Regions from separate parts of the Bacillus sp. V33-4 genome, predicted to be linked through region 1. Evidence: a T-box and tRNA genes for the amino acid it is inferred to sense, from the RefSeq annotation. Region 1 holds a T-box; the other holds one or more tRNA genes.
The links. The T-box of region 1 lies ahead of tyrS (tyrosine--tRNA ligase). A T-box ahead of a tRNA ligase gene usually reads a tRNA of that ligase, here a tRNA-Tyr.
Positions count from the first base shown of each region.

Region 2: it encodes a tRNA-Tyr, which carries the amino acid that the T-box ahead of tyrS (tyrosine--tRNA ligase) is inferred to sense. The anticodon was not compared.

Region 1 covers NZ_PGVC01000038.1:206-7,630, forward strand. Annotated here, with positions in the region: gene CVD23_RS14250 (HAD family hydrolase) at 1-664, opposite strand, end outside; gene CVD23_RS14255 (hypothetical protein) at 802-1,080, opposite strand; gene CVD23_RS22005 (hypothetical protein) at 1,271-1,408, shown strand; gene tyrS (tyrosine--tRNA ligase) at 1,430-2,692, opposite strand; T-box leader at 2,736-2,948, opposite strand; gene CVD23_RS14265 (GNAT family acetyltransferase) at 3,027-3,698, opposite strand; gene CVD23_RS14270 (GNAT family N-acetyltransferase) at 3,720-4,385, opposite strand; gene CVD23_RS14275 (carbon-nitrogen hydrolase family protein) at 4,398-5,267, opposite strand; gene CVD23_RS14280 (winged helix-turn-helix transcriptional regulator) at 5,402-5,770, opposite strand; gene CVD23_RS14285 (MFS transporter) at 5,874-7,088, opposite strand; gene CVD23_RS14290 (winged helix-turn-helix domain-containing protein) at 7,082-7,425, opposite strand, start outside.
Region 2 covers NZ_PGVC01000069.1:41-12,048, reverse strand. Annotated here, with positions in the region: gene glmS (glutamine--fructose-6-phosphate transaminase (isomerizing)) at 768-2,570, opposite strand; gene glmM (phosphoglucosamine mutase) at 3,049-4,401, opposite strand; gene CVD23_RS20360 (CdaR family protein) at 4,438-5,718, opposite strand; gene cdaA (diadenylate cyclase CdaA) at 5,715-6,539, opposite strand; gene CVD23_RS20350 (anti-sigma factor family protein) at 6,748-7,395, opposite strand; gene sigW (RNA polymerase sigma factor SigW) at 7,413-7,976, opposite strand; gene CVD23_RS20340 (aspartyl-phosphate phosphatase Spo0E family protein) at 8,158-8,316, shown strand; gene rocF (arginase) at 8,352-9,248, opposite strand; gene CVD23_RS20330 (D-2-hydroxyacid dehydrogenase) at 9,447-10,409, shown strand; gene CVD23_RS20325 (cupin domain-containing protein) at 10,432-10,623, shown strand; tRNA gene CVD23_RS20320 (tRNA-Lys) at 10,695-10,767, opposite strand; tRNA gene CVD23_RS20315 (tRNA-Gln) at 10,770-10,844, opposite strand; tRNA gene CVD23_RS20310 (tRNA-Tyr) at 10,939-11,023, opposite strand; tRNA gene CVD23_RS20305 (tRNA-Thr) at 11,041-11,116, opposite strand; tRNA gene CVD23_RS20300 (tRNA-Val) at 11,179-11,254, opposite strand; tRNA gene CVD23_RS20295 (tRNA-Glu) at 11,267-11,341, opposite strand; tRNA gene CVD23_RS20290 (tRNA-Thr) at 11,379-11,451, opposite strand; tRNA gene CVD23_RS20285 (tRNA-Asn) at 11,497-11,571, opposite strand; rRNA gene rrf (5S ribosomal RNA) at 11,733-11,848, opposite strand.

The sequences.
Region 1 (7,425 bases):
CATCCATTTCTTCATAAATCGAACAAAGCTCAAGCAAGTCATCTATGATAAAATCGGCTTTCGTTTCGTCCATGCTCCAACCTTCATCTTTTTTCCAAATCGCAGTCATTCCCGCGCTTTTCGCCGCAGCTATATCGTTTTCAGGATGATCGCCGACAAAAATGCTCTCCTCTGTGGAAACTCCAAGCTGGTCGATAGCCCTTTTGAATATTTCCGGGTTCGGTTTTTTAATCCCTTCTGTTTCGGAAACCAGGATAACGTCAAAATAATGTTTAATTTCCAATGCCTTAATATTTTTTAATTGAAAATCATGATATCCATTGGTAATGACTCCAAGTATCAGCGAGTTTCTTTTTAAATTTTCGAGCATCCTGATTAGATTAGGAAAAGGGACACAATGAACATGAAAATTTGTAAAATAATCATCGTATAAACTTTCCCAATTGCACCCTGGAATGTTGAACTCTTTTACCAGCTTTGAATAAACCATGTCTTTTCCTGTATAACCACGACAATCAAGTTCGACAAAACGGGTTAAGTAAGTATCTACAGGAATATGGTCGAGGTAATTGGAAAAGCGATCATATTGGGAAACTATGAACCTATGTACAGATTGATCGCGATCAAGCAATGTACCATCCAAATCAAATAATACAGCTTTCATCAGCTGCTCCCTTCTTTATATTTTGTGTTTAAAACGCTTTCAGACTCCTTTATTTTACCACATTCCAAATTTTTGGTTATCATACCTAATTAAAAAAACATCACCGTTAACCAGTGATGTATAGTGAAAAAAATTTATCATAATCTGTTCCTAAAATATTTTATCGCTCCAATAATAAACACGAAACCAGTTACCAACCATGTTAAAAGAAAGCCAGTCCTAACTCCCATTCCGGCATCCAAATTACCTCCGATGTAGTCCCCATACACAAGATACATTAACGGAATCGAGCTTAATAGAAACAGCAAGTTGAAGATGGCTTTACCATATGGCTTTCGCTGGCGGGACTGAGCGGATAAAAAACGAAACGCCGCGAATAAAAGCAGAATTGATAAACCGGCCTGAACCATTAGCATGAGAGCGATCATCCTCCTTCTCAAAATATATGAATCTTGTCCAAAAATATTGCTGTAAATTAAAATCTTTTTTTAATACGAAAATTTTACAAATAATTGAAACTTTACAACCTCCTGTCCCTTATAGAAATGATGTCGCATGTTGTCAGAATCATTACGATAACAGCTGAAAATCGGGGACTATACAACAATGGAAGCACTGATCCAGGCTCAACAGGCTGCCATGTATGCAGCGATTGTCGGCGCGTCAGTAGCCATCGATACTGGATCGGCAATCCGAAAAGGTTGCTCCCAGCCGGAGCAACCTTTTGTGGGTGGATGTGTTTAAATTAATCCTTTAAAAAGTGAATCAATTAACCGCCGGATTGCTCCTAAGCAACTTTATAAATTTTCGTTTGCCAACCTGGATGATTGTTTCATCTTGAACCACTACCAGGAAATTATTATCGATAATTTTTTCGCCATTCACTCTAATTCCACCGTTTTGAATCATTTTGCGCGCTTCTCCCTTTGAAGGAAGCAATTTCAGTTTTACAATGGCATCAATGACTGACACAGGCTCAGCAGTATCCCAGACGATCATTGGAATATCATCTGGAATAAGCCCTTTTTGAAATACTTCTTTAAAGTTCTGCTCTGTTTGATTCGCTGCCTCTGTTCCATGAAACATTGAAACAATTGTTCTTGCGAGCAGCATTTTCGCATCTCGGGGATGAACGCGTCTATTTTCGAGATCTGCAACGATTTTTAATTTGTCGTCTATAGGCAGATTGCTAGCAAGATTAAAGTATTTTACCATAAGCTCATCGGGAATCGACATCGTTTTTCCGTACATATCCTGAGGATTTTCGTCTATGCCGATGTAATTGCCTTTCGACTTTGACATCTTTTCAACACCATCAAGTCCTTCCAGGAGTGGCAGCAGCATGACGACCTGCTTCTCTTTATTGTAGTATTCCTGCAAATGCCTGCCCATCAATACATTAAAATGCTGATCATTGCCGCCAAGCTCGATATCGCTTTCAAGCATCACTGAATCGTAGCCTTGCATCAGCGGATAAAAAAATTCATGAAGCGAAATCGGTTTTCCCGCCGCAAGCCGTATGGAAAAATCGTTTCTCTCTAGCAGTCTTGCAACAGTAATACTCCCAGCAAGGTTGATAACTGCTTCAAGATCGAGCTTCGACAGCCACTTTGAATTATAATGCAATTCAACTTTTTCCATATCGAGTATTTTTCCAAACTGCTCAAAGTAAGTTTTTGCATTATGTTTTACTTCTTCAACAGAAAGCTGTTTTCTGCTCGTTGATTTCCCGGTCGGATCACCGATTTTCCCGGTGAAATCACCAATGATCAACTGGATCGTATGGCCGTTTTCTTGAAACTGCTTAAGCTTGTTCAAGACGACAGTATGGCCTAAATGCACATCTGGTGCAGAGGGATCCAGGCCAAGCTTGACTCTTAATGGCTTATTTGTCAGCAAGGATTTCGACAGCTTGTTTTTTAGCTCTTGTTCAGGAATAATCTCCTGAACCCCAGTTGCATATAACGAAAACTGCCTTTCCAGTTCCACTACTTGCTGTTTAGATAATTTCTCTGCGAAGTTATCCATCTCGATTTTCCTCCTTTTTTAGCATAAAAAAACACGTCCCTATAAAAGGGACGTGGTTTATTGCACGCGGTACCACCCTTGTTGAAGAAAAAATTCTTCCACTCAATCGAATAACGGTTCGTCCGTCCTTTGTTACTCGTTTTCACAAAGAAAGTTCGAGGAGGTAATTCACCTTTATCTATGCTCCGATTTTCACCAGCCATCGGCTCTCTGCTCCATGGAGATAAATGCTACTCGTTCCTGTCATCACTTAGGCATATTGTAAAGTTAGCAATATTTTAACTGAATTGATAGTTGATGGCAAGAACAACCACCCTACTAAGAGCGTTACTACTTACAACGGCAGAAGTGGTACAGATTCCTGTCTTTCAAGCTGCTCCACCATGTTCAACCATTCGGATGGCTTGTTTGGCAAAACGGTATAGTAATTTTTCAGGAAATCGACAACGAGTTGTGCGGGAATCTCATTAACATTTTCATCGCCAGGCATAAAGCATAAGTCAAGGCCGGTAACTGCCTCGCCGTCGTTTTTCCATGAAGGATGCACATACGTGAAATCGAGACGCTTATAGCCTAAATGGGACAGAACTTCACGCCGTACGAACGGATTCATTGCTTTTACTCCGCCAAACTCGTGATCTCCCGCCTTGTATGGGTCGTAAATTTCCGCAAACATTCCAAACAGTTTTTTCCCATTGCTTTTAGCCAGTTCGTTCAAGTCATTCTGGCGATTTTGCGCCAGAAAACGGCCAAGGCTTAAGCCGGGCCGGCCAATGATCGTAAAATCGGTCATCGCGATATTCCAGTCGGGATAGTAACGATATTCGGTCGCACCTGCGACATCATCGCCATGAACCGCGACAAATACACGAATACCTGGATCTTCAAGCGGTTCCTTCCATAGTTCATATTCAAGCACTTCTTCAGGCGGAAAAACTTCCTGCATTAAGTTGTGCATTTTCCGAAATAACGGGTCTTCAATGCTGGTAATTCTCAAGTACTTCATCTACGTAAGCGCTCCTTCAGATTATTTAAACGGATTTTTCCATTCCATTAACGTCCCGTAATTGCACGATTCCTCGTCATCCAAATATTGTTCAACAACGGCAACTGGCACCCTGCCGCACCTGAGCAGGAATGAAATGACCGGATCCTTTATGTCACCCGCAGTAACAGCCTCGATATATTGCTCAGCGCTCATTTCAGCTGATTTTTGCTTAAAGCCCGGCATCCTGCCGCCGCCGAGCAGACGTTCCAGGCCAAGTTCGATGACAACATGGTACATTGCCTGCATCATCAGCTTGCCAAGGCCAAGCTTGCGATATTTAGGGCGTACGCTTATATCGACAATATAAAGAGTGCTGCCCTGCGGGTTATGGCTGCGGATATAGCCATTATCCGTTACCTCTTCCCATGTATGAACAGGATGATCCGGGTCAAAATCAACACATAAGCCCGTCAGAGAGCCGGCCAATTCACCATTTACTTCTACACAAAGCGCCCCCTCGGGAAACAGTGTAATATGGTTATTGAGCTGATCTTTATTCCACCACAGCTCAGCTGGAAACGGCGGCGGAAAACATTCGGATTGGATTTGGATAAGCTCATCAAAATCGTTTTTGTTATAGTTGCGAATTACGACTGGAACAGGCTTCTCCTGATCATACACATAAAACTCGCTTCGGTATCGCAATTCAGTCACCCTTCAAATATTTGATTTTTCCCAATCCGGATATAAATCAACACGGCGGTCCCGCCATGTCGTCACGGAACCTTTTTCGCGAACCTCATAAAGAAGGCTTAAATCAAGGTCAGCAGTCACGATCATATCGTTATTCAATTCACCTTCGGAGAGAAGGCCTTGCGGAGGAAATGGAATGTCATTGGGCGTAATCACTGCTGCCTGGCCGAAGTTTGCGCGCATAAAGTCAACAGTCGGTAAAGCTCCGACTGTGCCGGTCAAAACGACATAGACCTGGTTTTCGATCGCTCTAGCATGGCTTGTATAGCGGACGCGGTGAAAGCCATGGCGGTCATCAGTGCATGACGGACAGAAAATCACATCGGCTCCTTTTGCCTTCGCCATTCTGACGATCTCCGGAAACTCAATGTCATAACATGTCAGAATCGCAATTTTCCCTTTTTCGGTATCGAACACAGCCAGTCCATCGCCAGCAGTCATGTTCCATTCATGTACCTCGGTTGGCGTAATGTGGAGCTTTGCCTGCTCTTCAATTCTTCCATCCGGATAAAAAAGATGTGCGACATTGTACAATTTGCCATCCCTGTTTATGACATGGGTTCCCCCGATAATATGCATACCGGTGTCTTTTGCAAAACCTGTAAAAAGCTCACGGTATTGCTCCGTAAATCCGGGCAGTTCATTGATTGTCAGATTCGCTCCATGATCACTGCCGATTGACAGCAGCTGGGTCGTAAAAAATTCTGGAAACAGCACAAATTCGGAACCGTACTCCTGGGCTGTTTTTATATAATGCTCACATTGCTTCGTGAATTGTTCAAATGATTGGATCGTGTGCAAATGGTACTGCACTGCAGAAACACGAATTTTCATCAAACCACTCCTTACAAAACGTTATCTTTCTTGTTTGATTATCATTGATAATCATGAACATGACAAGAACGTACTTTTTTGTAAGTAGGTTACTTTTGGGGTACTATTGGGGTACTATTGGATCGCTGCTAGTTTCAAAGACTTTGTTGAATATCTTCTATCCGCTTTTTTCCCCATTCATACATCATTTCAATAATTGGCATCAGCGTTTGACCGAGTTCCGTTAACGAATACTCAACTCGAGGAGGAACCTCCGGGTAGGCTGTTCTCAGTACGACACCATCCTCAATCAATTCCTTCAGCTGGCTTGACAGCATTTTTTGCGTAATTTTTGGGAAAAGCTTTTGCAGTTCACTAAAACGGTGTGGACCTGCCTTCCCTAAGTACCAGAGAATCACAATCTTCCATTTCCCGCTGATTACAGACAGCGTTAATTCCTTCTCACAATTAAACTGTCCGTTTTCAATTTTCTCTTTAATTTCTTTTCGCAACGTATCCGCCATTCGCGTACCTCTTCTTTGTATTGGTATTTTCATTATACCCGATCTGATAGAGACGTTTAATTGATAACTTTCGAGATATGACTCTGGCAATTTATTTATAATTTTATTGTTTAACACTAAGGACTGTTTTATAGTTCGCTTTCGAAGCACGGTAGATCAGAAAGAATCCCATACCTGTGACCGCGCAGAGGATGATCCCGACAGACAGAAATAAAAATGGCAAGCTGAACACGGTTGCACAAAAGGTTCCGTACAGTATTCCAATTGGCGTTGCCGCTTTCGACAGCAAAAAACGGACAGAAAATACTTGACCCAATATCTCATCAGGTACGAGGCGCTGATAGATTGTCGTGCTATAAACATTCCAGAATGGCATTACGATTCCGGCCACCATCTCGAACAAGAGCGCCAGCCAAAAAGATTCGGTTAATCCTAGAAATATGTGCGTGCTCCCGCCGACAAACAGTGCACTTATCATAACAAGATACAAATACTTTCCGGGCGCCTTTAGCTTTCCTACCAGGTATGAACCGAGTATATAACCGAGTGGAAAAGACGCGGCAAAAAAACCATATTCAAAAGATGTTCCTCCCAATATGTCCGTAACATATGGAATATACATCGCTTGCGTCGCAAAGACACCAAAGCTTGTTGTGGCAATGAACATTCCGAGAATAAGCAGGATTTTATGTTGTGTATATATATCCAGTCCTGCCTTGAATTGTCCCATCCATGATGCTTTACTTAGCGGGCTTTTGTTCTTCTCTTTTAACAAAGGAAGAAGCATGATCGAAAAAAGATAAAACGACAGCACGATCGCGACAGCGATTATTTGTCCGAAATTGGCGACCAAAAATCCGCCGACAGGTAAAGCAATTAGTCTAATCAACTGGGTAAGCCCGGAAATTTTCGCATTCGCTTTTACCAGCTCGTTTTGATGTACCAGTTTTGGAATAATAGCGTCTGCTGCTGCATCGTATATCACAATTGAAGTTAAAAAAGCCGCGATATACAAAATGATCGGGTCCATCGATGCGAGCAACAAACAGATCAATAACATTATAAATGTAACGATTCGGATGATTTCTGACAGCTTCATTACCAACGTGCGCGACCAGCGGTCAATGTACGGACCAACGATAAATTGGACTGCTATTTGTGCCAATACACTGAGTAAAAACAAGCTCCCCATTGCAGTCTTTGATCCTGTTAAATCATATAAAATCCACGAGATAAGAAACGTCCCAAAAGTACTTGCAAAAGTGGAGGACGCTCTTCCAACCAAGTACGCACGAAATACTGATTGACTGCCTACCATTGCAAATATTCTTTCAGAAGCTCTTCTTTCATATTCAGCGGAAACTGGCTCAAAGCGTAGGTCCCATTATTGTTCACTTTTACAATATGCTCAGAACGCAGCAGAACCAAATGATGGTGTATTGTCGTCTTTCCAAGCTCCAGCAATTCGGTTAACTCTTTTAATGTCCGTTCTTTTTCGTATAAAAGTTTTAAGATTCGCATTCGCTTCTCATCTCCAAGCGCCTTATAAAAGTTTACTAACGCTGCTGGAGGTATATTTTTGTGGGTGCCGTCCGACAAACTCTCGTCGCTGACAGGATAATAGAATACTTTTGTATCTACTAGGTTCGCTTCAA
Region 2 (12,008 bases), on a different contig from region 1:
GTTTCGGGTTGTATCGAATATTCAGACAACGTTAAAAAGTTCTTCCATAATGGAGAGAAGAATTAACAAAAAGAAATGGAAAAAGTGAAAAAATACTACTGAAAAAGTATTGAAAAAGAACTGAAACCCTACGGGTTTATACAGTGAGGAAAACAACAGAATAGACACAAGGGAAATTGAGAGAGGATGACTGGAACCCTTATTGGACAAAGGATTGGAGGGGTGTTGAGCAAAAGAAAAAGGAGCAAAACCCTACTGGATCTGCCCCGAGTTTGTATTGATTTTTCATTGAAAAAACCGGTTGAATAACGATTGAATACATATTAGACTGCCCGCTGCTCTTTCCGCTTCCTTTGCCGTTTGGACTACCAACTATTTAACAGTAGGTACCGACTTTTTAGCGTGGGGAAGTGGAAAGTAACAGTGACATAATAACATTAATATAGCCAATCATCATTTACAAAAGGTCTGTAGTGCCCTTTGGTGTTTAAAGACAAAAAAGGCAGCTGATTAGCTGCCTTTTTCACTAGTTTATTAGATTCAGGCTTTTGTTTAAAATAATTCATGTTAGGCTTGAAGATAATTTTCGCGCTAATAATTAGCCAGGCATTATGTCACGCCTGAGTTGTCTAAGAACAAAGTATTTAGTTGTTGATAGGTACAACTTTATTGCGCAGGGTACAATTTTTATGTTTAAGGTACAACTTTATTGTATAGGATACGACTTTATTGTTGATTAACACATAATAAAGTATCTACCTGTTGTCTTACTCCACCGTAACACTCTTAGCCAAGTTACGTGGCTTGTCAACGTCGCATTCACGGTGCAGGGCAGCATAGTAAGCAATCAGCTGCAGTGGTATTACAGAGATAAGAGGTGTTAACAGGCTGTGCACTTCCGGGATGACGAAGCGGTCTTCGTCCATTTCGAGTCCCTTCATGGAGATGATGCACGGGTTGGCGCCGCGGGCGACGACCTCTTTGACGTTGCCACGGATGCTTAGGTTGACGATTTCCTGGGTTGCAAGGGCAATGACTGGTGTGCCGTTTTCGATCAGGGCGATCGTTCCGTGCTTCAGTTCACCGCCTGCAAAGCCTTCAGCTTGAATATAAGAGATTTCTTTTAGCTTTAGTGCCCCTTCAAGGCCTACGTAAAAATCGATACCGCGGCCGATAAAGAAGGCGTTGCGAGTTGTTGCTAAATACTCACGGGCGATTGCTTCAATTTCTTCTTTTGAATCACAAAGGACTTCGATTGCATTTGCCGCAATGCCGAGTTCATGAACAAGGTCGAAATCAAGATCAATACCGCGGCTCTTGCCAGTTACCTCAGCAAGGATAGCCAATACAGCTAACTGGGCAGTGTATGCTTTTGTAGAAGCGACCGCGATTTCCGGTCCGGCATGGAGCAGCAATGTGTAATCCGCTTCACGGGAAAGCGTTGAGCCTGGAACGTTTGTGATCGTTAGAGCTTTGTAGCCCATCTCTTTGATCTCGACAAGGACGGCACGGCTGTCCGCTGTTTCACCGCTCTGTGAGATGAAAATGAACAAAGGATTTGCAGATAGAAGCGGGATATTGTACCCGAACTCGCTGGAAATATGAACTTCAACTGGCACGTTGGCAATTTTTTCAATGAACTGCTTGCCAACAAGACCGGCATGGTAAGACGTTCCGGCAGCGATAATATAGATGCGGTCCGTTTCATTCATTGCATTGATGATCTCTGGATCAATTGTTAATGCACCTTGTTCGTTCTGGTACTTTTGCACAATCCTGCGGATCACAAGCGGCTGCTCATCAATTTCTTTGAGCATGTAGTGCGGATAGGTGCCTTTTTCAATATCACTGGCATCAAGCTCAGCTGTGAAAGGCGCACGCGTCATTACATCACCGCTTAGTGTCTCAATCATTACTTCGTCCTTTGTGACAATCACGATTTCTTTATCCATCAATTCGACAAATTGATTGGTTACTTGAAGCATCGCCATCGCATCGCTGGCTACAACGTTGAAGTCATCACCCAATCCTACTAAAAGCGGGCTCTTATTTTTCGCAACATAGATCGTTTCGTTGTCCTCTTCATCTAAAAGGGCTAATGCGTAAGATCCTTTTAAAAGCGAAAGCGTTTTGCGGAACGCTTCTTTTACAGTTAGTCCATCATTTATGAACAGTTCAATGATCTGGACAATCACTTCTGTATCAGTATCACTTTTCAAAGTAACTCCTTGCAAATATTCGCGCTTTAAGAGGTCATAGTTTTCGATCACGCCATTGTGCACAAGCGTGAAACGGCTTGACGCGCTTTGGTGTGGGTGAGCATTCAGCTGGCTTGGAACACCATGGGTTGCCCAGCGGGTATGTCCAATTCCTGTATGAGCTTGGACACTTTGATCAACAATGCTGCGCAAGTCGGCAACCCGGCCTTTTTCTTTAAAAACATGGACGCCGTTATCATTCATGATCGCGATTCCGGCTGAATCATAGCCTCTATACTCAAGCTTTTCTAAACCTCGTAATAAAATCTCTTTTGAATCATTATTTCCGATATAACCTACAATTCCACACATTTACTTCTGTTCCTCCCTGATTACAAGGGGGCAAGAAGGCTGGGAGCATACTTGCCCCCTTATCTCTGTTTTTTTATTGAAGTATGAGGTCAGACAACCTTTCCCCTGACCTTGCGTCTATTTGCATTCCCTTCCCTTTGTCCATTAAGTTGCCTTAATGATTTAAAGAAGGGATTTTCGGTTGTGCTATCAACCGGGAGGTATCCGCCGAAACTTCGATAAACCTCCTCCTCGTCAACTAATCCATTTCCGTTCGGATTAGTCCAGGCGCTTTTAGAAATCCGTTTTCCCCTGACTGCCCACCTTTCTTAAAAAATAATTTTTGTTTTCACAAAAACAGGATTATCATACCGCATGGCGGGATATCCGTCAACCGAAAACGAAAGGAAATTAGCGGCACGGATCAAATCGCTTCATATTCCTTATAAAAAAATATGCATAAGGGAGCTCTTTCGTTCCCCTATGCATATCCTTTGTCTTATTCTTCTTTTAAACCCATTTCCGCTCTGACCACTTCTGCAATCCGATCAACATACGCCTGGCAAAGCTCCTCTGTTGGCGCTTCTGCCATGACCCGTACGAGCGGCTCTGTTCCAGATGGGCGAACGAGGATGCGGCCATCACCATTCATTTCCGCTTCAACCTGGTCAATGACTTCCTTCACCTTCACATTTTCAGTTACATGGTGCTTGTCCGTTACGCGGATATTGACGAGCACCTGCGGGAATTTTTTCATTCCAGCCGCAAGCTCGGAAAGTGGCTTTTGCGTTACCTTCATAATGTTCACAAGCTGGAGTCCTGTTAAAAGTCCGTCACCAGTCGTGTTGTAATCAAGGAAAATAATATGGCCTGATTGTTCACCGCCAAGATTAAAGCCGTTCTTTTTCATTTCCTCGACCACATAACGGTCACCGACTGCGGTTGGTACACTCTTGATTCCAAGCGCCTCAAGCCCTTTGTAAAACCCAAGATTACTCATGACGGTCGAGACAACCGTTCCATGCTTCAATCGTCCTTCTTCTTTCATGTACTTTGCGCATATGTACATGATCTGATCACCGTCAACGATATTTCCGTTTTCATCAATCGCGATGAGCCGATCACCGTCTCCATCAAATGAAAGGCCAATATCCGCTCCCTTTTCCTTCAAAAAAGTGGCTAATGCTTCCGGATGGGTTGAGCCGACCCCTTCATTAATATTAAGGCCGTTCGGAGATGCGCCCATTGTGGACAAGTCCGCATCAAGATCGGCAAATAAATGGGTGGCTAGAGACGATGTCGCTCCGTGCGCACAGTCAAGCGCAATATGAATGCCGGAGAAATCCTCGTCAACCGATTGCTTTAAATATTGGAGGTATTTTTGCCCTCCTTCAAAATAGTCATTCACTTGGCCAAGGTCCGCACCGATTGGACGAGGAAGCTCATCTTCAGATAAGTCCATCAACTGCTCAATTTCGTTCTCCTGTTCATCGGAAAGCTTAAATCCATCCGGGCCAAAAAACTTAATGCCATTGTCAGCTACCGGGTTATGAGAGGCAGAGATCATCACTCCCGCCTGGGCTCCCTGGGCTTTCGTTAAATATGCCACTCCAGGAGTTGAAATCACGCCTAAACGCATGACTTCTGCCCCGATCGATAAAAGACCTGCTACGAGTGCGCCTTCGAGCATATGGCCGGAAATGCGAGTATCGCGTCCAATCAAGACCTTCGGGCGGTTCTTGTCTTTTGTTAGAACATATCCGCCGAAACGTCCCAATTTAAAAGCAAGCTCCGGTGTCAATTCACTATTTGCAACTCCGCGTACTCCATCCGTACCGAAATATTTACCCATTCAAAAATCTCTCCTTCATTGAATAATTACTGTTCTTTAAGCTTCCTTTTGAGAAATTGAAACGGTTGCTACAGCTTTACTCAGTTCCCATTTCACATTGTTTGGCCCATTGATCTGGATGTTCAGTTGATGCTCTCCTTCACCGAGGTTTGATGCATCTATAAATAAATTAAAATCTCCGGCTGTTAAGCGTGTAACTGCGTCTCTCGGGCCGATAACTGTCAAGTTTACTGCCGCCGATGCCGGATCTGAAAAGGCCATATTGTATTTTTCATTCAGACCCTGTGTCCTAATCGGAATATCCGGAAGGGTCCGTCTTTCTTCATTGTTTGCCTGCGGATCTGCCGGGGCGCTTGCCTCTTGTTTAGCAACAGTCACCCGGATCGCAGCTTCTACCGTTGCCGGTTTCACACTCGTGACCCCTTCTGAAATAATTACGGGCAAAGTCATCGTTGAATTGCTGCGGATTCCACTAACATCAACTTCAACCCTGACGTTTTCAGTATGATCGAGAATATTTGGGCTCGCAAAGATTCGGGCTTCATCTGTGTCAAGGGTAATTGATTGTATCGTGATCCCTTCAGGGGGCGTTCCCGTTTGCACAATATTAATAGGAACTGTTTTGCTTGTGCTGCGGACAGGTACCGTGACTTCAACAGCCTCCGGTTCAACGATGACATCCAGTTTATTTAGTTCACGGTCGAGCGCCCGGATGCTGGCCTTCTCTGTAATCGTCTGATCGATTGGACCCCTGGCATCAATCGTTGCTTTGACAAAGCTAATTCGATCAATCACGTCCTTGGCCCCGGTAATTTTCACTCGGTCCGGTTCGACTGTCGGCTGTTCGGAGATGTAACCTTCCTCAAGAAGCGATTGATTGAATTCCGCCTCTACTGGAAATTCTCTAGTAACCCGCTCTTGAACAGATACTTCTGCGTACGCAGGTTCAATCGTTACCTGAAGCTTGTCTGAAATATCACGAACGAGCAGCTCCACAGTCTGGGTGCCGATTTCGGCCTCTGATAAATCGACAAGCACTTCAAAGTTCTTCAGTGTGCGAGTTTGCTGGACGAGCTGTTTTGGGCCTTCAATCGTCACATTTACCGTTTCAGGGACACCTGATACCACCAGATTTTCTGTATCATAATAACTTTTAACGGGAATATCTTCAATCGTTTCGGTATTGTTTTCTCCTGGAACGTTTACCTCTGATCCGCCTTCATCTTCCGGAGTTGGGACAGAGGAAAATAGCAGAACCGCAAGGACGAGGGCCACCACTTTCATAAACCAATGATTTTCCATCAACTTATCAATCATTTTTTGTTTCCCCTCCAGTTCCAGCGCGCTGAAGAAGCTTGTTTTGTTTTATTATTGGATAGCAATCCATTTTCAAGCAGTTCACGGAATGTATCGCTCGTTAAATCACGGTGGAGATCGCCGTTTTTCGTTAACGATACATTTCCCGTTTCCTCTGAAACGACGACGGTAATGCTGTCGGTGACTTCACTGATTCCTAGAGCGGCCCGGTGCCGCGTTCCCAGTTCCTTTGAAATAAATGGGCTTTCCGATAACGGCAAGTAACAGGCTGCTGCTGCGACATTGTTTCTCTGGATGACCACAGCTCCGTCGTGCAGCGGCGTATTCGGGATAAAAATATTGATCAGTAATTCCGAAGAAACTTTTGCGTGGAGCGGAATGCCTGTTTCGATATAGTCGCCCATGCCGGTTTCTCTTTCAATGGAAATTAAAGCGCCGATGCGGCGTTTTGCCATATAATCTGTCGCTCGAATAATCGCCTCGACCATTTTTTCCTGCTCTTCCTCTTCAGGTATCCCGCTCTTCGCAAAAATCTTGCCTCGGCCAAGCTGCTCAAGGGCTCTTCTTAACTCGGGCTGAAAGATGATAATAATCGCCAGAAAACCCCATTCTATCACCTGCTGCATCAACCAGCTTAATGTATTTAAATGCAAGAAATCGCTGATAACCTTCCCAAGAAGAATAACAAAAATTCCATTTAATAATTGGACAGCTTTTGTTCCCCTCACGACATTGATCAGCTTGTAGATCACAAACCATACAAGAAGAATGTCCAGGGTATTTGCAAGCAGTTCTAATATCGGTATATCATAAAACGGCATGTAATTTCCCCCATTTATAGAATCTAAAAGCGGTAGCCGCTTATATTCATATGTAACTTTAATATTATAACACAAATTTTGATATGGTTGAATGTGAACAGGTATTCACGTTGAATAGACTTACTACGCTCTCTGAACATTGCTGTTTTGGCCCAACTACCTGCATATGGCTTATTTTGCCCTAAACACATACTGGCGAGAAATAAAATCAGCCGCTCTCCTCGAGCGGCTTCTTGTCTTCTCCGTCAAATACATTGACAGCTTCTTTTGCTGTTTTTTTAATATGATACCAAATCCAGTCGAACATTTCGTTCACTTCTTTTATTTCCCCCGAAACATGCCCGGCAGATGCGAGATAATTTTCGCCATTAATCACGGTTACATCGCCTTTCACTTCACCTTCGATTTTCACGTTGCCATTCTTGACTGTGACATCGCCTTCAACAACTTCTCCCTTGGGGACAATCACTGTATCACTTTCGACAATTAAGTTCGGCTGTTTCGAAACAGAAAATTGCTGATCCTCCTCGTTCCATGCAGAAACGACACCACCCATCATGAGGACAAGAAAGAGCGAAGCAGCAGTTAAGAGCGGATGGTGGCGAAACCAGCGCTGAATACCTACTTTTCGGTTTTCTTTCGGAAGTCTGCCCATCACATCGGCAGTAAAATTTAATGGCGCTTGAATATGTGAAGTGCTTTGCACTAAGGCAATCGCTTTTTTAAGTTCATGAAAGTGCGTCTGGCAATCGATGCAATCGTGGAGATGCTTTCTCAATTCCTGTTGATGTTCGGCTGAGATCTCATCATCTAAATATTCGTGCATGTATTCAATTATTTCTTCAGGACATTTCAAAGTTCTCACCCTTTCGACTAAACATGGCGCAATTGCTTTCGCAACGCTTCGCGCCCTCTATGGATTCTTGTTTTCACCGTTCCGAGCGGCATATCCAAAATTTCGCTGATTTCATTGAGCGACAATTCTTCTATATATTTTAGAACGATCACAGAACGGTATTTTTCCGGCAGTTTTGAAATCTCTCCCTGGATCATTTCCTGAAGCTCCATGCTTTCGAGGTCATCTTCAGGCAGGCTTGTATCGGCAGCAATTTGCGAATACATATTTAATCCATTTGTACCCGCTACTTCGGCATCCAAATAGTAATCCGGCTTTTTCTTGCGAATCCGGTCGATGCACAAATTCGTGGCAATGCGATACAGCCAGGTTGAAAATTTCCGATCTATTTTAAACGTATTAATATTAACATATGCTCTTATAAACGCTTCCTGTGCAATGTCTTCCGCTTCATGCCGGTTCCCGAGCATGCGGAAACAAAGTTGGAATACCTTGTCCTTGTATAGCTCAACAATTTCCCCAAAGGCATTTTGATCCCCTCTTAAAACCTGATTGATCCTGTTTTTTACAATTGTCTCCATTATGGTTTGCCTCCGCTCCAATGCGGCTATACGATATTACGAATCGATAGCGAAAAAGGTTTCACATTTTTCATAAGAATTTCTCACTCCTTAATACTAACAAAAATTTACCATGGTGTTTTAAAAACTTTAATTTGGGGTATAACAGAAGCAAGTATTTATTGAAAAGAGAGGTTTAGTCATGTGTCCCCATACGCTTCTAAGAGATATTGAATTCTGCAGGAAAGAGATGGTTGAGCTGGCTGCCCATTCTTCACTTTCAAATCGAAAAGTGCTGGAGGTCAGCACTAAATTGGATCGTCTATTAAATCGTTATTATATATTAACAGCGAAAAAATAAAACAGCAGGGCTTAAATCAGCCTGCTGTTTTATTGTTATAGCAATTTTTCACCAAATAATGATCCCATTAAAGCAACGGCGACCGTTGCGGTTTTATTTTTATCATCAAGAATTGGATTTACTTCTACAAATTCAGCCGAGGTGATGAGTTTGGCTTCCTCAAGCATCTCCATGGCAAGATGGCTCTCCCGGTAGCTAATTCCACCAATAACCGGTGTTCCGACACCTGGGGCATCCGCCGGGTCAAGCCCATCTAAATCGAGTGAGAGATGAACACCGTCTGTTCGGTCTTTTAAATAGGCGATCGCTTCCTCCATGATCCTTGTCATGCCGAGGCGGTCAATTTCGTGCATCGTATAAACTTTTATACCATTTGCCTTAATAAGGGCTCTTTCTCCTTCATCAAGCGATCTGGCTCCAATGATAACAATATTCTCCGCCTTGATTTTTGGACTGTAGCCGCCGATTTGAGTCAACATTTCATGCCCGATACCGAGACTGACAGCGAGAGGCATGCCATGAATATTGCCGGATGGCGAAGTTTCGCCGGTATTTAAATCTCCATGGGCATCATACCAAATCACACCGAGATTGTCATAATGTTTGGCAACACCGGCAAGCGTACCGATGGTGATACTATGATCTCCGCCAAGCACAAGTGGAAAGGATCCTGCTTCAATTACTTTATCGACCTCAGCAGCAAGCTTTTCGTTTTTTTCAGCTACTAATTCCAGATTTCTTAAATTCGTATCCGGCCTGATCACTACTTCCGGCCTGCCGACTGGAATATCACCTAAATCATCCACTTCAATATTTAAATTTTTCAGTTTTTCATTGATCCCCGCATACCTCATCGCACTTGGACCCATGTCCACACCACGTCTCATTTGCCCTAAATCCATCGGCATACCGATGATAGAAATTTTATTCATGCCGTTCCCTCCTGCATCCCCGTTTTTACTATATTTTAACCGCTTTCATAAAAATGACTCAACTCGACAAGATTGTGTATATATATGCGTTCGTGGATTAATGTCGAACTTGCGGAATTGCCATAATCTTTTCCTGCGATTGCCGGAAGAAAAATCTGTTAAAATGGTAGTAGAAAAACGTTGCAATGGGGTGGGTTCATGCAAAAAAGGAAACTGATTATAGTCCATGATATTGATAACAGATACCACCAGAAAATCATGAAACTGGTTCCTGAGTGGGAAGTGTTGATAGGAAAGGATTCTTCAGTTTGGAAGGATCATTTAAATGAAGCTGAAGTGATCGTCGGCTGGAAAAAAGAATTAACCGAGCATTGCCTAAAAGAACATACAAAGCTGCGTTGGGTGCAGACATGGAGTGCAGGCGTAAATTCGTTACCGTTAAAAGAACTGGAGTCCCAAAAAGTGATCGTAACGAGCGCCAACGGGGTGCACGCCTTTCCGATTTCAGAAACCATTTTTGCATTAATGCTTGGACTGACACGAAAGATTCACACTTATGTCCGAAATCAACTCTCAAAAACATGGCACCATTCCGGGTTAAGCCTTGAAATGCACGAGAAGACTGTCGGCATTATCGGTGTAGGCGCAATCGGCAAGGAAACAGCCAAAATTGCCAAGGCATTCGGCATGAAGGTAGTCGGCGTCCGCCACTCAGGGAATGATGAAGATTATGTCGATGAAATGTACACTCCCCGGGCATTAAACGCCGTTCTTCCAAGCTGTGACTATGTTGTTGTAACATTGCCGCTGACAAGCGAAACGCATCATCTATTTGGAGCGGAACAATTTCAAAAAATGAAGCCGTCTGCCTTTTTTATTAATATTGGCCGTGGTGAAATTGTTGATGAACCAGCACTCGTTCAAGCACTTCAAACTGGAGAAATCGCCGGTGCCGGTCTGGACGTATTTGAGACCGAACCGCTCGATAGCGACAGTCCGCTATGGGAGATGGAAAACGTGATGATTACCCCCCACACTTCCGGATCAACTGAACACTATACGAAGCGGGTAATCGAAGATATTTTCATTCCAAATTTACAAAACTATCTAAAAGGTGAAAACCCGGCGATTAATAAAGTTGATTTTACAAAAGGATATTAACTGTATCACTAAGAAATAGGCATTGATCAAATGTCTATTTCTCTACAACCATTGCAGCAAAATCAACGTCAAACTAATAAATGAAGTCCATATTCTAAAAGAGGGTGATTCAGTATTGTTTGAAGCAAATACCGAACACTGTTTTATCAATTTGAGCAATCACGAATGTCATTATTATTTTGTGATCGATTCTCATCAGGTTACATACCTGTAAGTCGAATCAATGCAATTAAAATAGAAAAAGGAATCCTGTAATGTTAACAGGATCCCTTTACTTTGATTTGATGAGCCATGAAGGACTCGAACCTTCGACCCTCTGATTAAAAGTCAGATGCTCTACCGACTGAGCTAATGGCTCTTTGGCTGGGCTAGCTGGATTCGAACCAACGCATGACGGAGTCAAAGTCCGTTGCCTTACCGCTTGGCTATAGCCCAATATTTTATAACCTTAAGTGTATCGCGCTAAAGATTCTGCAAAATAAAAAGGACAGTTTTGGATTGTCCATTTTTTGTATACTTGAAGTTGGAATGGTGGAGGGGGACGGATTCGAACCGCCGAACCCGGAGGGAGCGGATTTACAGTCCGCCGCGTTTAGCCACTTCGCTACCCCTCCACTAGTTTTAAAAAAAATGGTGCCGGCAAGAGGACTTGAACCCCCAACCTACTGATTACAAGTCAGTTGCTCTACCAATTGAGCTACACCGGCATATCTATTTAATTGTCCAATAGAAGTTATCATTACAGGCTGTCTATAAGCTGAAGACAATATGGTGGAGGATGACGGGCTCGAACCGCCGACCCTCTGCTTGTAAGGCAGATGCTCTCCCAGCTGAGCTAATCCTCCACAATAAAAATATGGTGACCCGTACGGGATTCGAACCCGTGTTACCGCCGTGAAAGGGCGGTGTCTTAACCGCTTGACCAACGGGCCCTTTTTTATGTCTATGTATTCTATCAATTTACTAGAGAGCTCCCAAGCGGGCTCGAACCGCTGACCTCTTCCTTACCATGGAAGTGCTCTACCTGCTGAGCTATGGAAGCATTTTTCCTGTAACTCACTCATGAGATCATTAGTCATTAAGAAAATGGCTCCGCAGGCAGGATTCGAACCTGCGACCGTTCGGTTAACAGCCGAATGCTCTACCACTGAGCTACTGCGGAATAATAATAAACAACCCTAAACATAGTTTTGTTTCGAATGTCCCCATCTCAGTAAGCTTAAGCAAGTAGCAGCTCGATGGGTACAACTCGGAGCCCAATCCAGCAGCTTTGCTCGTTGCTCTACCACTGAGCTACTGCGGAATAATAATATTAAAATAATCGCCCGGCGGCGTCCTACTCTCACAGGGGGAGACCCCCAACTACCATCGGCGCTGAGAAGCTTAACTTCCGTGTTCGGGATGGGAACGGGTGTGACCTTCTCGCTATCGCCACCAGACAAGTTCAAGACATATCCTATTATAATGTCTTTTTGGATTATTTCAAGAGAAAATTGAAACTTCGTTCTCTCAAAACTAGATAATCCAGAAGAAGTAAGTGTAAACACGAGAACACCATTTCAAATTGTGGTTAAGTCCTCGATCGATTAGTATCAGTCA